Regions from separate parts of the Streptomyces sp. SCSIO 30461 genome, predicted to be linked through region 1. Evidence: riboswitches for the same ligand, from Rfam matches in the RefSeq annotation. Region 1 holds a riboswitch; the other holds the start of a gene.
What was found. A riboswitch is a leader RNA that binds a small molecule or an ion and turns the genes downstream of it on or off. The one in region 1 is predicted to bind glycine.

Region 1 (7,279 bases):
GCCGAACCGGCAGTGTCGCTGGAGGGTCTCGTGGTCCACGGACGCCTCAGCATGCCCGAACTGAGCGTCCGGTCCGCCGAACGGCTTCTCGTCACCGGCCCGAACGGCGCGGGGAAGAGCACCCTGCTGCGGGTGCTCGCCGGTGAGCTTCAGCCCGACGCGGGCACTGTCGCCGTCCCCGGACGGGTCGGACACCTGCGCCAGGAGGAAACCCCATGGGCGCCTGGCGTGACCGTGCTCGGTGCGTTCGCCCAGGGGCGCCCAGGAGACCGCGACGAACACGCCGACCGGCTGCTGTCACTCGGCTTGTTCGAGCCGGACGCCCTGCGGCTGAGGGTCGGGGAGCTGTCGTACGGGCAGCGGCGGCGCATCGAGCTCGCCCGGCTGGTGACCGAACCGGTCGATCTGCTCCTGCTGGACGAGCCCACCAACCACCTGTCGCCCGCGCTGGTGGAGGAACTGGAAGAGGCCCTGGCCTGTTACCAGGGCGCCCTGGTCATGGTGACCCATGACCGCCGGATGCGCTCCCGGTTCTCCGGAACGCGTCTGGCCCTGTGCGCGGGGGCCGTCGCCGTCCCTCCCTCGCGCCCGACCGGTGGCGGGTGAACGAGGGTGGCCTGGTATGCGCCCCCTGCCCCGGCCGGGCACGCGTACCAGGCCGACGGTCATGAGGCGCTCGGCTGGCAGGCCGCCGGTGTGACTGACGCGGTGCGGGACGGGAGCCTGAAGGCAGGGACCCGGAGCCCTCAGCACTCGATGATGTTCACCGCGAGCCCGCCCCGGGCCGTCTCCTTGTACTTCACGGACATGTCAGCGCCGGTGTCCTTCATGGTCTTGATGACCTTGTCCAGCGAGACCTTGTGGCTGCCGTCGCCGCGCATCGCCATCCGAGCCGCCGTGACGGCCTTCACCGCGGCCATGCCGTTGCGCTCGATGCACGGGATCTGGACCAGACCGCCCACCGGGTCGCAGGTCAGGCCCAAGTTGTGCTCCATGCCGATCTCCGCGGCGTTCTCCACCTGCTCGGGGGAACCGCCCAGGACCTCGGCGAGCGCTCCGGCGGCCATGGAGCAGGCGGAGCCGACCTCGCCTTGGCAGCCGACCTCGGCACCGGAGATGGAGGCGTTCTCCTTGAAGAGCATGCCGATGGCGCCCGCCGCGAGCAGGAAGCGGACCACGCCCTCCTCGTCCGCGCCGGGGATGAAGTTCATGTAGTAGTGCAGGACTGCCGGGATGATGCCGGCGGCGCCGTTGGTCGGGGCGGTCACGACCCGGCCGCCGGCCGCGTTCTCCTCGTTCACGGCCATCGCGTAGAGCGTGATCCACTCCATGGACAAGGCCTGCGGGTCGCCCTCCGAGCGCAGCTTGCGGGCGGTGGTGGCGGCGCGGCGGCGGACCTTGAGGCCGCCGGGCAGGATGCCCTCGCGGGACATTCCGCGCGAGACGCAGGCCTGCATGACCCGCCAGATGTCCAGCAGGCCCTCGCGGATCTCGTCCTCGCTGCGCCATGCCTTCTCGTTCTCCAGCATCAGCGAGGAGATCGACAGACCCGTTTCACGGGACAGCCGCAGCAGCTCGTCACCGGTGCGGAAGGGGAACTTCAGCACGGTGTCGTCCAGCTTGATCCGGTCCTCGCCGACCGCGTCCTCGTCCACGACGAAGCCGCCGCCGACCGAGTAGTAGGTCTTCTCCAGCAGCGTGGCGCCCTCGGTGTCGTAAGCCCACAGGGTCATACCGTTCGCGTGGTACGGGAGGGCCTTGCGGCGGTGCAGGACCAGGTCCTCGTCGAAATCGAAGTCGATCACGTGTGCGGCGAGCAGGTTGAGCCGCTTGGCGCTCTTGATCTGCTCCACCCGCTCGTCGGCCGTTTCCACGTCGACGCTGCGGGGCGACTCGCCCTCCAGTCCGAGCAGGACGGCCTTCGGGGTGCCGTGGCCGTGGCCGGTCGCGCCGAGCGAGCCGTACAGCTCGCCGCGGACCCGGGTGGTGTGGGCCAGCAGGCCCTCGTTCTTCAGCCGGCGGGCGAACAGGGACGCCGCCCGCATCGGGCCGACCGTATGGGAGCTGGACGGGCCTATGCCGATCGAGAACAGGTCGAAGACCGAGATGGCCACGGGGTACTCCTTGCGGGGGTGGTAGACGCCGTTGTCTGCCAGGGTCGTGCAGAAAGACAAACGTGGGGTGCGTGGTACGGGGCATCGCATTCACCGAAAGTGCGTGCGATGCCCCGTTCAGTTGTTCGTTCCCGGCTGCTACAGCCCAGGGTAAAGCGGGTGCTTCTCGGCGAGTGCCGTCACTCGTGCGCCCAGCGACTTCGCGTCGTAGCTCGGCTTCAGCGTCTCCGCGATGATGTCAGCCACCTCGCGGAAGTCCTCGGCCTGGAAGCCGCGGGTCGCGAGGGCCGGGGTGCCGATCCGCAGACCCGAGGTGACCATCGGCGGGCGGGGGTCGTTCGGGATTGCGTTCCGGTTGACCGTGATGCCGACCTCGTGGAGGCGGTCCTCGGCCTGCTGGCCGTCGAGCTCGGAGTTCCGCAGGTCGACCAGGACCAGGTGCACGTCCGTGCCGCCGGACAGGACGGAGACGCCGACCTCTGTCACATCGGCCTGCACCAGGCGCTCGGCGAGGATCCGCGCGCCATCCAGCGTGCGCTGCTGGCGCTCCTTGAAGTCCTCGGAGGCCGCGACCTTGAAGGAGACCGCCTTGGCCGCGATGACATGTTCCAGCGGACCGCCCTGCTGACCCGGGAAGACCGCGGAGTTGATCTTCTTGGCCAGCTCGGAGGTGCACAGGATCACACCGCCGCGCGGACCGCCCAGCGTCTTGTGCGTGGTCGTGGTCACGACATGCGCGTGCGGCACCGGGTTGGGGTGCAGGCCCGCGGCGACCAGGCCCGCGAAGTGGGCCATGTCGACCATCAGGTACGCGCCGACCTCGTCCGCGATCCGGCGGAAGGCGGCGAAGTCCAGCCGGCGGGGGTACGCCGACCAGCCGGCCACGATCAACTTGGGCTTGGACTCCTTGGCGAGCCGCTCGACCTCGGCCATGTCGACCTGGCCGGTGGCGTCGTCCACATGGTAGGCGACCACGTTGTAGAGCTTGCCGGAGAAGTTGATCTTCATGCCATGGGTCAGGTGCCCGCCGTGCGCGAGGTTCAGGCCCATGATCGTGTCGCCCGGCTTGAGCAGCGCGAACATCGCCGCCGCGTTGGCCTGGGCACCCGAGTGCGGCTGCACGTTGGCGTGCTCGGCGCCGAACAGCGCCTTGATGCGGTCGATGGCGATCTGCTCGACCACGTCGACGTGCTCGCAGCCGCCGTAGTAGCGGCGGCCCGGGTAGCCCTCGGCGTACTTGTTGGTCAGGACGGAGCCCTGGGCCTCCATGACCGCGACCGGAGCGAAGTTCTCCGAGGCGATCATCTCCAGGGTGGACTGCTGGCGGTGGAGCTCGGCGTCGACGGCGGCGGCGACGTCCGGGTCGAGCTCGTGCAGGGGGGTGTTCAGAAGCGACATCACGCGATCCCTTGTGGCTGGGGCTGTGGCCGGTGGCCGTGGGTCAGCTGGCGAACTCGGTGTACTCGTCGGCGGAGAGCAGGTCGGCCGGCTCGTCCGCGACGCGCACCTTGAACAGCCAGCCGCCCTCGAACGGAGCGGTGTTGACGAGAGACGGGTCGCTCACGACGTCGTCGTTGACCTCGGTGACCTCACCGGACACCGGGGAGTACAGGTCGCTGACCGACTTGGTCGACTCCAGCTCGCCGCAGGTCTCGCCCGCGGTCACCGTGTCACCGACCTCGGGGAGCTGCACATAGACGACGTCGCCCAGGGCGTTCGCCGCGTGCTCCGTGATGCCGACCGTCGACACGCCGTCCTCGGCGGCCGACAGCCACTCGTGCTCCTTGCTGTAGCGCAGCTGCTGGGGGTTGCTCATGGCCTGAATTCTCCTGTACGCGGGGAAGTGCTGCTGACGGGGGCTGCTGACAGGCTGCCGGAGAGGCAGCAAGGGGCTACTTCTGGCGCTTGTAGAAGGGGAGCGCGACGACCTCGTACGGCTCATGGGTACCGCGGATGTCGACGCCCACACCCGTGCTGCCCGGCGCGGCGTGCGCGGCGTCCACGTAGGCCATGGCGATCGGCTTGCCCAGGGTGGGGGAGGGGGCGCCGGAGGTGACCTCGCCCACGACCCCGCCGTCCACGACCACCGGCATTCCGGCGCGCGGCACCCGGCGGCCGTCGGCGACCAGGCCGACCAGCTTGCGCGGCGGGTTGGCGGCGGCGCGCTCTGCGGCGGCCTCCAGCGCGGTCCGGCCTACGAAGTCGCCCTCCTTCTCGAACTTCACGACCCGGCCGAGACCCGCGTCGAACGGGGTGAGCGAGGTGGTCAGCTCATGTCCGTACAGCGGCATGCCGGCCTCCAGGCGCAGCGTGTCGCGACAGGACAGGCCGCAGGGCACGAGACCGGCGGGCGCGCCCGCCTCGGTCAGCGCCTGCCACAGCTTCTCGGCGTGCTGCGGCTCCACGAAGAGCTCGAAGCCGTCCTCGCCGGTGTAGCCGGTACGGGCGATCAGCGCGGGGATCCCGGCGACGGTGCCGGGCAGGCCCGCGTAGTACTTGAGACCGTCGAGGTCCGCGTCCGTGAGCGACTTCAGGATGCCGGGGGACTCCGGGCCCTGCACCGCGATCAGCGCGTAGGCCTCGCGGTCGTCCCGCACGGCCGCGTCGAAGCCGTCGGCGCGCGCGGTCAGGGCGTCCAGCACGATCTGCGCGTTGGAGGCGTTGGCGACGACCATGTACTCCTGGTCGCCCAGCCGGTAGACGATCAGGTCGTCGAGGATCCCGCCGTCCTCCTGGCAGATCATCGTGTACCGCGCCCGGCCGACCCCGACCCCACCGATGTTGCCGACCAGCGCGTAGTCCAGAAGGGCGGCGGCCTGCGGTCCGGTCACCGTGATCTCGCCCATGTGGGAAAGGTCGAAGAGACCGGCCTTGGTACGTACGGCGTTGTGTTCGTCGCGCTCACTGCCGTACCGCAGGGGCATGTCCCAGCCCGCGAAGTCGGTCATGGTCGCGCCCAGCGAGCGGTGCAGCGCGTCGAGGGCGGTGAGACGGGGGGTGGTGCTCATTGGATAGGACTCCCAGGGCATGACTGGCGAGGACGATCCTCCCCATCTGTCATGAAACCTGAGAGGTTCGTCATGGCCCGGTGTACACGGCGTACAGGCGGGGCAAGACTTGCACCTTGGGTGGAGCCGCAGATGCCTGCGGCCCGCTTTTCAGATCTGCCTCATCCACGCGGTACGGGGCCTGAGAGATTCAAGGGAGGGACTTGCTCCTTCGGCGCCCGGTGCTCGTACACATGGTGACCACAGGTACACACATGACGATGACCGGGACTCTCCCGCGCGGATTCAAGCGGCCGGTATGCAGTTGGCGGCCTCATCATCGCACGGGTGTCACGATCGGCAAATCACTTGATGGTCATTACCTTTTCTTTAGGCTTCTTGGGCAGGGTCTCTGCGACCCGACAAGGGGGAGTGCGATGACGTTGGAGCGGTCAGGTGCCTCGATGACGACAACACCCGGCGTTTCCGAAGTACCCGACGGAGCTCGGCTGCCCGTGCGGGTGCGCGGGCTCCTGGGCACGGGCGGCGTGGGTGTGCGTGCGACGGCGAACAGGCGGCCCGTGGTGCGCGACCTGCGGGAGCGCGCCGGGCGGAGCCCGCGAGGACTGGAGTTCGCCGCCGGGGACGTGGTGGTGATCTCCGGTCTGCCCGGAAGCGGCAAGTCCACCCTGATCCGTCGGGCGGCGGACGGCCGCGGGATCGACTCCCAGGACACCCGCGACCGCTGGGACACCCGGATGCCGCGGCTGCTGCCCTACGCGGTGTACCGCCCGCTGGTCCGTGTCGCCCACTACGCGGGTCTGTGGCGTGTGCTGCGCTCCGGTTCCGGGGTGGTCGTGCACGACTGCGGCACCCAGTCCTGGGTCCGCCGCTGGCTGGCCCGCGAGGCCCGGCGCCGCGGCAGCTCCCTCCACCTCCTCCTGCTGGACGTCACCCCGGCTGTCGCCCGTGCGGGGCAGCACGAACGGGGCCGCGGCGTCTCCCCGTACGCCTTCGGCCGCCACCGGCGCGCGGTCTCCCGGCTCGTGCGGGACGCCGAGCGCGGGCGTCTTCCGGCGGGGTGTGCCTCGGCGACTCTGCTGGACCGGGACGCGGCGACCGTGCTGAAGCGGATCGGCTTCGGCAGACCGGGGTGAGGCCCGGAGCCGTCCGCTCTGTGACTTCCGGTCCCACTCCCATACCCGTTCGAGCGAGTACCCGTTCGTGAGCCGCCGTGCCCCGGTCGCCTTACGCCATTACGGTTACTCTGCTGGCGCGGGGAAGTCGCGAGGCAGAGCACACCCGGACCGGCCGGGCGGACGGGGAAGCAGGGACGAAGTGGACACGACATGGCCCTCCAATGAGCTGGAGGAGGTGCTGGCCGCATCCGTAGGGACGCCGGGCGCGGGCGGCCGGCTCGTCGAGGTGCTCGGCCGCAGCCACGTCTGGGTGCCCCTGCCCAACGGAGGCGGACCGGACAGCCCGAGTCTCGACCTCCCGACGCTGGAGATCGACGGGGCTCCCTATGTGCCCGTGTACAGCTCGCACCAGCAGTTCGTGCGATGCCTGGGCGAACACATGTCCGGCACCGTGGCCCCGGCGGTCGAGTTCGCCCGTGGTCTGCCGCCCCGGCTGGGCATCGCAGTGAACCCCGGCGGCGCCGTCGGCGTACCCCTGCCACCGCCGGCCGTCGCCGAACTGTGCCGGGCCGGCCGCACCCCGCTGGACGGGCCCGCGAGCGGAGCCCGGGTGCGGCTGTTCGAGCCGGACTGGCAGGAGGAGCCCATCGACTTCCTCGCCGCCGCGGCCGGAGAGTTCGAGGAGACCGGCGTCGTGCAGACCGCCCGCCGGGTCCTCGCGAGCATCGAGGGCGACGCTCCGACCCTGTTCGTCGGTGTCCAGATGTCCGCCTGGGAGGGGCACCACCGCACCGCCCCGATGGACGCACTCGGCCGGGCGCTGGGCCGGGCCCCCGTGAAATGGCCGGTCAACCTGGTCCTGCTGGACGTCGCCCAGGACCCGGTGGGCGACTGGATGCTGAACCGGGTGCGGCCCTTCTACACCCGGCAGTACCCCCCGCCGCACGCATAGGCGTGTCCGGACGCGCACGAGAGCGGCACGGCACGCGTCCGGTCGGTGTCGGTACGGCCGCATAAGCTGGTTTCCCAAAACGGATCG
Region 2 (7,279 bases), 3.1 Mb from region 1:
GACCGTGGCCACAGCCGCCTGAGCGGGCGAAACGGCTGAGGGCCGGCTCGGAGAAGTGCACGCTCCGAACCGGCCACTTTGCGCATCAGAGCGCAGCCGCCGCGATGTCAGGCGTCGTACTCGTCCAGCGGTGGGCAGGAGCAGACGAGGTTGCGGTCGCCGAAGGCACCGTCGATGCGGCGCACGGGTGGCCAGTACTTGTCCGCCGCCTGCACTCCGGCCGGGAAGACCGCGTCCTCACGGCTGTAGGGGTGGTCCCAATCGCCGCCGAGCGCGGCAGCGGTGTGCGGGGCGTTGCGCAGCGGGTTGTCGTCGGCAGGCCACTCGCCCGACGCCACCTTTTCGATCTCCGCACGGATGGCGATCATGGTGTCGCAGAACCGGTCGAGCTCGTTCAGGTCCTCGCTCTCGGTGGGCTCGATCATCAGCGTGCCGGCCACCGGGAACGACATGGTCGGGGCGTGGAAGCCGTAGTCGATGAGCCGCTTGGCGATGTCGTCCACACTGACGCCGGTTGCCTTGGCGAGCGGACGCAGGTCGACGATGCACTCGTGCGCGACGAGTCCCGCCGGGCCCGTGTACAGCACCGGGTAGTGCGGCTCAAGGCGCTTTGCGATGTAGTTCGCCGCGAGCACGGCGACCTGGGTCGCGCGCTTCAGCCCCTCACCGCCCATCAGCCGGACGTAGGACCAGGAGATCGGCAGGATGCCCGCGGAACCCCAGGGCGCGGCCGAGATCGGTCCGACGCCGGTCTCCGGTCCTGCGGCGGGCTGGAGGGGGTGGTTCGGCAGGTACGGAGCGAGGTGCTCACGGACCGCCACGGGACCGACACCCGGGCCACCGCCGCCGTGCGGGATGCAGAAGGTCTTGTGCAGGTTGAGGTGCGAGACGTCGCCGCCGAACCGGCCGGGCTTGGCGAGACCCACCAGCGCGTTGAGGTTGGCGCCGTCGACGTACACCTGGCCGCCGGCGTCATGCACCTGCGCGCAGATGTCGGCGACATGCTCCTCGAAGACACCGTGCGTCGACGGGTACGTGATCATCAGTACGGACAGCTCGTCGCGGTGCTGCTCGATCTTGGCGCGCAGGTCCTCGATGTCGATCTCACCGTCGTCGGCGGTCTTGACCACGACGACCTTCATGCCCGCCATGACCGCGCTGGCGGCGTTGGTGCCGTGCGCAGAGGAGGGGATGAGGCAGATCGTGCGCTGCTCGTCGCCGTTGGCGCGGTGGAAGGCGCGCACGGCGAGCAGGCCGGCGAGCTCACCCTGCGAGCCGGCGTTGGGCTGGATCGACACCTTGTCGTAGCCGGTGACCTCGGCGAGGCGCTCCTCGAGCTCGTGGATGAGCGTGAGGTAACCCTGCGCTTGGTCGACCGGGGCGAAGGGGTGGATCTGACCGAACTCCGGCCAGGTCACGGACTCCATCTCGGTGGTCGCGTTCAGCTTCATGGTGCAGGAGCCGAGCGGGATCATGCCGCGGTCGAGGGCGTAGTCGCGGTCGGCGAGACGGCGCAGGTAGCGCAGCATCGCGGTCTCGGAGCGGTGCTGGTGGAAGACGGGGTGGGTCAGGTAGTCGTCGGTGCGCAGCATCGCGGCCGGGAGGGTGTCCTCGGCGCTCGCGTCCAGAGCTTCGACGTCGGCTTCGACGCCGAAGGCGGCCCAGACCGCGGCGAGCTGGGCACGGCCGGTGGTCTCGTCACAGGAGATCGATACACGGTCGGCGTCGGCGAGGTGCAGGTTGACGCCGTTGGCACGGGCGGCGGCGGCGATTTCGGCGGCCTTGCCGGGGACCCGGACGGTGAGCGTGTCGAAGTAGGCGCCGTGGACGAGCTCCACTCCGCCCGCGCGCAGACCGGCGGCCAGGATCGTGGCGTAGCGGTGGGTGCGGCGCGCTATGGTCCGCAGGCCGTCAGGACCGTGGTAGACGGCGTACATCCCGGCCATCACCGCCAGCAGCACCTGCGCGGTGCAGATGTTGCTGGTGGCCTTCTCACGGCGGATGTGCTGCTCTCGTGTCTGGAGCGCCAGACGGTAGGCCCGGTTGCCGTCCGCGTCGACCGAGACACCGACGAGGCGGCCGGGCAGGCTGCGGGCGTGCTTGTCCTGGACCGCCATGTAACCGGCGTGCGGGCCGCCGAAGCCCATCGGGACACCGAAGCGCTGGGTGGTGCCGACGGCGATGTCCGCACCGAGCTCACCGGGCGAGGTGAGCAGGGTCAACGCCAGCAGGTCGGCCGCCACGGTGACGATCGCGCCGAGCCCGTGGGCCTGGTCGACGGTCGGCTTGAGGTCCCGGACGGCACCGGAGGCTCCCGGGTATTGCAGCAGCACGCCGAAGACGCCCCGCTCGGCGATCTCCGCCGGGATTCCGTCGCTGAGGTCGGCGACGACGACCTCGACACCGGTGGGCTCGGCTCGGGTCTCGATCACGGCGATGGTCTGCGGCAGAGCGTCGGCGTCGACCAGGAAGACACCGCCCTTGACCTTGCCGACCCGCCGGGACAGGGACATGGCTTCGGCTGCCGCGGTGCCCTCGTCCAGCAGCGAGGCGCCGGAGGTGGGCAGACCGGTGAGCTCGGCGACCATCGTCTGGAAGTTGAGCAGGGCTTCGAGCCGGCCCTGGGAGATCTCGGGCTGGTAGGGCGTGTAAGCCGTGTACCAGGCGGGGTTCTCCATGACGTTCCGCAGGATGACCGGCGGGGTGAAGGTGCCGTAGTAGCCGAGACCGATCATCGGGGCGAGGACCTCGTTGCGGTCGGCGAGGGTGCGCAGCTCGGCCAGGACCTCGGCCTCGGTGCGAGCCTCGGGCAATCCGAGTGCCTCGGCGCTCTTGATGACGTCGGGTACGGCGGCGTCGGTGAGTTCGTCGAGCGAGCCGAAGCCGACCTGCGCCAGCATCTTCGCCTGGGCCTCCGCGTCGGGCCCTATGTGACGCTGCTCGAAGGGGATGCCCCGCTCCAGTTGGACGAGCGGAATGCGGTTGGCGGTCATGTGAGGCCTCCTGGTCGATGCGACCTGCGAGGGGCACCACGGCGAGTGCCCGGACGGCCTCCCCCTCTGTCATCTGACCTGAGAGCTTCACCGGTCCGCCCGCTCACTGGCATTCCGGTTTTCACCGTCGGTGAGTGCGTATGCCGTGCGGCATCCGCCCTGCTTTCCAGAGTGACCTCACCCGTGCGGTACTTGGGCCTGAGAGATTCCGGGGAGGATTTGCTCCTTCGGCGGCTCCGGTACGCGTCATGCATGTCCGGGGCGCTCTCCCGCGCGGGGTCAACAGCCGTCTGCCAGCCTACCAGCGCGGTCTTCACCGGAAAGGTCGAGTGGCCGACCCCACAAAAGTGCACTTTCGTAGTACTTACGGAGCAGTGCGACCATGTGGAGGGACCGTGCAGACCGATATCGATCCGCGCAGCCTGATAGGCCGCAAGGCATTCGACCGCAACGGCACCAAGATCGGGACCGTGGACGAGGTGTACCTCGACGACGCGACCGGTGTCCCGGAGTGGGCAGCCGTGCGCACCGGCCTCTTCAGCAGGGACGCGTTCGTCCCACTGGAACCCAGCGAGCTGGCTACCGACGGACTGCACATCCCCTTCGAACGTGCTCTGATCAAGGATGCACCGGACTTCGGCGTCGGCCGGCATCTCTCCCCGGAGCAGGAACTCCAGCTGTACCACCACTACGGTCTCGACCTCCCCACGCCTTCGGAGAACCCGACACCTCCGCCGCCCGCGCCGAGCGGCGGTGGGTCACCGGCCCCCGGCGCTCCGGGCGACCGCGACTTCGGCCGGCTGGCCGGCAACGACGACCGGGAGGGCTGAGCACGCGCATCGCCCGGTGACGCTCCTTCCGCCGGAACAGCGGGGGGACTTCCGGGCATGACCAGGGGCAGCGGCTCCGACGGAGCCAGTTCGGGATCGTCCACGGCGAAGGTGCGCACCCGGCCCGGAGCGGTCGACCACGGTTCCTCGAAGCGGACCGTGACCCGTCCGAGGCCGCTGCCTTGCACCCAGCCGACACCGAAGCGGGCGTGTCGGACATCGTGCCCCGCTTGCCAGTGCCGCTCCGTCGGCGATTCGATCGGTGTCCGACCCGGATCGGCCTCCTCGTCGGCGGTGTCGCGCGGGACTCCCTCGTCCCCACCGGCCTGGCCGCCGGTGGCCTCGGCAGCGGCCTGGGCGAACAGATCCTCCTGGGTGTAGTCGGCGAGACCGCTCACACCCACCCCGAGCAGTCGCACCCCGCCCGTGGTGTCCACCGCGTCCAGCAGCCGGGCCGCCGCCTCCCGCACCACGGCCGCGTCGTCCGTCGGCCCGCGCAGGGTCTCCGACCTGGTCAGGGTGGAGAAGTCGAAACGGCGCACCTTCAGCACAATGGTCCGCCCCGAATGCCCGGAGGTCCGCAACCGCCGGACGCAGCGGTCGGCCAGGCGCTCCACTTCCAGCCTGATACGGACCCTGTCGTGCAGGTCGACGTCGAAGGTGTCCTCCACCGACACCGACTTCGCGTCACGCTCGGCCACCACGGGGCGATCATCGTGCCCCAGCGCCATCCTGAACAGCGATGCGCCATGGGCCTTCCCCAGCAGCCGCACGAGTTCGTCCTCGCCGGCTTCGGCGAGGTCGTCGACGGTGGTCATGCCGGCCCGCCTCAGATGCTCCCCGGTCGCCGGACCCACGCCGGGCAGGATGCGCACCGGCATGGGCGCCAGCAGCTCGCGTTCGGTGCCTGGTTCGATCAGCACCAAGCCGTCGGGTTTGGCCTGCTCCGATGCGATCTTCGCGAGCATCTTGGAACCGGCGAGGCCCACGGAGCCGGTCAGTCCCGTGACCGCGAGGATGTCCCTGCGCAGCCGTTCACCGGCCTCCCGCGCGGATCCGGAGCCATCGGCCGCACCACCCGCCTCCAGGTCCACGAACGCCTCGTCCAGGCTCAGCGGCTCCACCAGCGGTGACAGGCGGGCGAGCAATCCCATCACCTGGTCGCTCACCGAGCGGTAGAGCGAGAAGCGCGGGACGAGGTACGCGGCATTGGGGCAGCGGCGCCTCGCCTGCGCCATGGGCATCGCCGAGTGCACGCCGAAACTTCTCGCCTCGTACGACGCGGTGGCCACGACCCCACGGGGCCCGAGACCACCCACGACCACCGGTTTTCCGCGCAGGCTCGGCTTCGCCGCCTGCTCGGCGGCGGCGAAGAACGCATCCATGTCCAGATGCAGGATCAGCGGCGCGGATCTCACACCCCAGATGCTGCCCTACGCCACTGACAATCGCCCGCACAGGCGTACGAACGGGGTACGCGCGCCGACCGGTCAGCCGGCCCTGTCCCGACGACGTCTGGCCAGTTCGTCCGACGGATGGTGCCCGACCAGCGTCTCACCGGTGTCGACACGCTCACCGTGCAGCTCCGACAGCGCCGCTTCCACATCGCGCCACACCACACCCACGGCGATCCCGAAGATGCCCTGCCCGCCCTGGAGGAGGTCCACCACCTCATCGGGCGATGAGCACTCGTAGACGGTCGCGCCGTCGCTCATCAGGGTCAACCGCTCAAGGTCCGCGAAACCGCGTGCCCGCAGGTGCTGCACCGCCGCGCGGATGTTCTGCAGGGCGACCCCCGTGTCCAGGAAGCGCTTGACGATCTTGAGGACGACCACGTCGCGAAAGCTGTAGAGACGCTGGGTGCCCGAACCGTATGCCGCTCGGACACTCGGCTCCACCAGACCGGTACGCGCCCAGTAGTCGAGCTGCCGGTAGGTGATGCCTGCGGCGGCGCAGGCGGTCGGCCCCCGGTAGCCGACGGTCTCGGACGTGGCGTCATACGCCGCGTTCATGTGAAGCGGATACGGCCCACCGTGCCCCGGATTGACTCCGAGGGACCCCCCTGCCGCACCGTCGCCGCTGGTTCTCACGCCGACCTCCGTCCTTGACCTGCAAACTCGACGGTAGGCAGTCGCCCGGGGCGCGTCAACGATCGCCACACTCGGCACGCCGAGTGATAATCACCCGAAGAGTGGTTTTCGATGACCCCTCATCGGGAAGGAATCACCGGTTATGCGACCCCACTCGAACCGGTGACCGGCGTTGCCCGCTCACTGACTGCTGGAGCCGAAATCCTCGGGCGAGATCTGGTCGAGGAACTCGCGGAACTTCTCCACCTCGTCCTCCTGCTCGTCCGGGATCGCGATCCCCGCGTCGTCCAGCACACCGTCACTGCCGTAGATCGGCGTGCCGGTGCGCAGCGCGAGCGCTATGGCGTCGGACGGCCTCGCACTCACCTCCACCCCGCTGGCGAAGACCAGCTCGGCGTAGAACACACCCTCACGCAGGTCAGTGATGCGGACCTCGGTGAGTTCCTGCCCGACCGCCTCCAGTACGTCCTTGAAAAGGTCATGGGTCAGCGGCCTGGCGGGGGCCATGCCCTGCTGGGCGAAGGCGATCGCGGTCGCCTCGCCGGGGCCGATCCAAATGGGGAGGTAACGATCGCCTCCCACTTCGCGCAGGAGCACGATCGGCTGGTTGGAAGGCATTTCCACCCGGACACCCACAACATCGAGCTCGTTCACACAGCAACCCTAGGACGTGCCCGGCAGGTTTGGGTAGTCGGGTTCCCCCAAGATCAGCCCGAGCTCAGCGCAACCTGACACCCAGGGCCGTCTGCACCAAGGCGGCGTGCAGCCTGACGGAGAGGTCGGCGAGCTCCTTGGTGGTGGCCTCCGCATGCGCCCTGGTCTGGGGATTGCGATGCCGTCGCAACGGTGCGACCACTTGTTCGACCAATCCGGCCTCGCGGTCGGCGGCAGCCTTCATGGCCCGCAGGTGTCGGGGTTCCAGACCGAAACGACCCAGGTGCGCCACCAGTTTGGCCACCGTCACGGACTGCGCGTCATAAGCACCGTCCGCAGCGGAGGTGATCAGGCCGTACGACTCCCAGGTGGCCAGCTCGTCCTCGGTGATCTCAGCGGCGGCCAGCAGCTCCGACCTGCCCACCCGCGCCGCGGTCGGCCCCTCGCGCTCCGGGTCTTCCCCTGGCTGGTAGATGCCGTCCGGAGTGCTCTGGGATCGATGAGCGGGCGGGTCGCCTCGCTCCAGGGCATCGAGCTGCTCACGGATCACTTTGAGGGGCAGATAGTGATCCCGCTGCATCCGCAGGACCTGGGCGAGCCGCTCGACATCCTCCGGGCTGAACTTGCGATAGCCAGAAGCGGTGCGCCGCGGCTCGACCAGACCCTCGCTCTCCAGGAAGCGGATCTTGGAGATGGTGACTTCGGGGAACTC

Region 2: another riboswitch for glycine. It lies ahead of gcvP (aminomethyl-transferring glycine dehydrogenase); the one in region 1 lies ahead of gcvT (glycine cleavage system aminomethyltransferase GcvT).

What each region holds. Positions count from the first base shown of each region.
Region 1 covers NZ_CP146101.1:1,842,788-1,850,066, forward strand. Annotated here, with positions in the region: gene V1460_RS08360 (TlrC/CarA/OleB/SrmB family ABC-F type ribosomal protection protein) at 1-606, shown strand, start outside; gene V1460_RS08365 (L-serine ammonia-lyase) at 747-2,114, opposite strand; gene glyA (serine hydroxymethyltransferase) at 2,253-3,512, opposite strand; gene gcvH (glycine cleavage system protein GcvH) at 3,556-3,930, opposite strand; gene gcvT (glycine cleavage system aminomethyltransferase GcvT) at 4,007-5,122, opposite strand; glycine riboswitch at 5,283-5,410, opposite strand; gene V1460_RS08385 (AAA family ATPase) at 5,539-6,258, shown strand; gene V1460_RS08390 (enhanced serine sensitivity protein SseB) at 6,440-7,192, shown strand.
Region 2 covers NZ_CP146101.1:4,937,357-4,944,635, forward strand. Annotated here, with positions in the region: gene V1460_RS22040 (DUF5999 family protein) at 1-22, shown strand, start outside; gene gcvP (aminomethyl-transferring glycine dehydrogenase) at 108-2,993, opposite strand; glycine riboswitch at 3,170-3,275, opposite strand; partial or broken gene V1460_RS36485 (PRC-barrel domain-containing protein) at 3,242-3,508, shown strand; gene V1460_RS22055 (DNA polymerase IV) at 3,682-5,241, opposite strand; gene V1460_RS22060 (MerR family transcriptional regulator) at 5,314-5,913, opposite strand; gene V1460_RS22065 (bifunctional nuclease family protein) at 6,094-6,567, opposite strand; gene V1460_RS22070 (MerR family transcriptional regulator) at 6,632-7,279, opposite strand, start outside.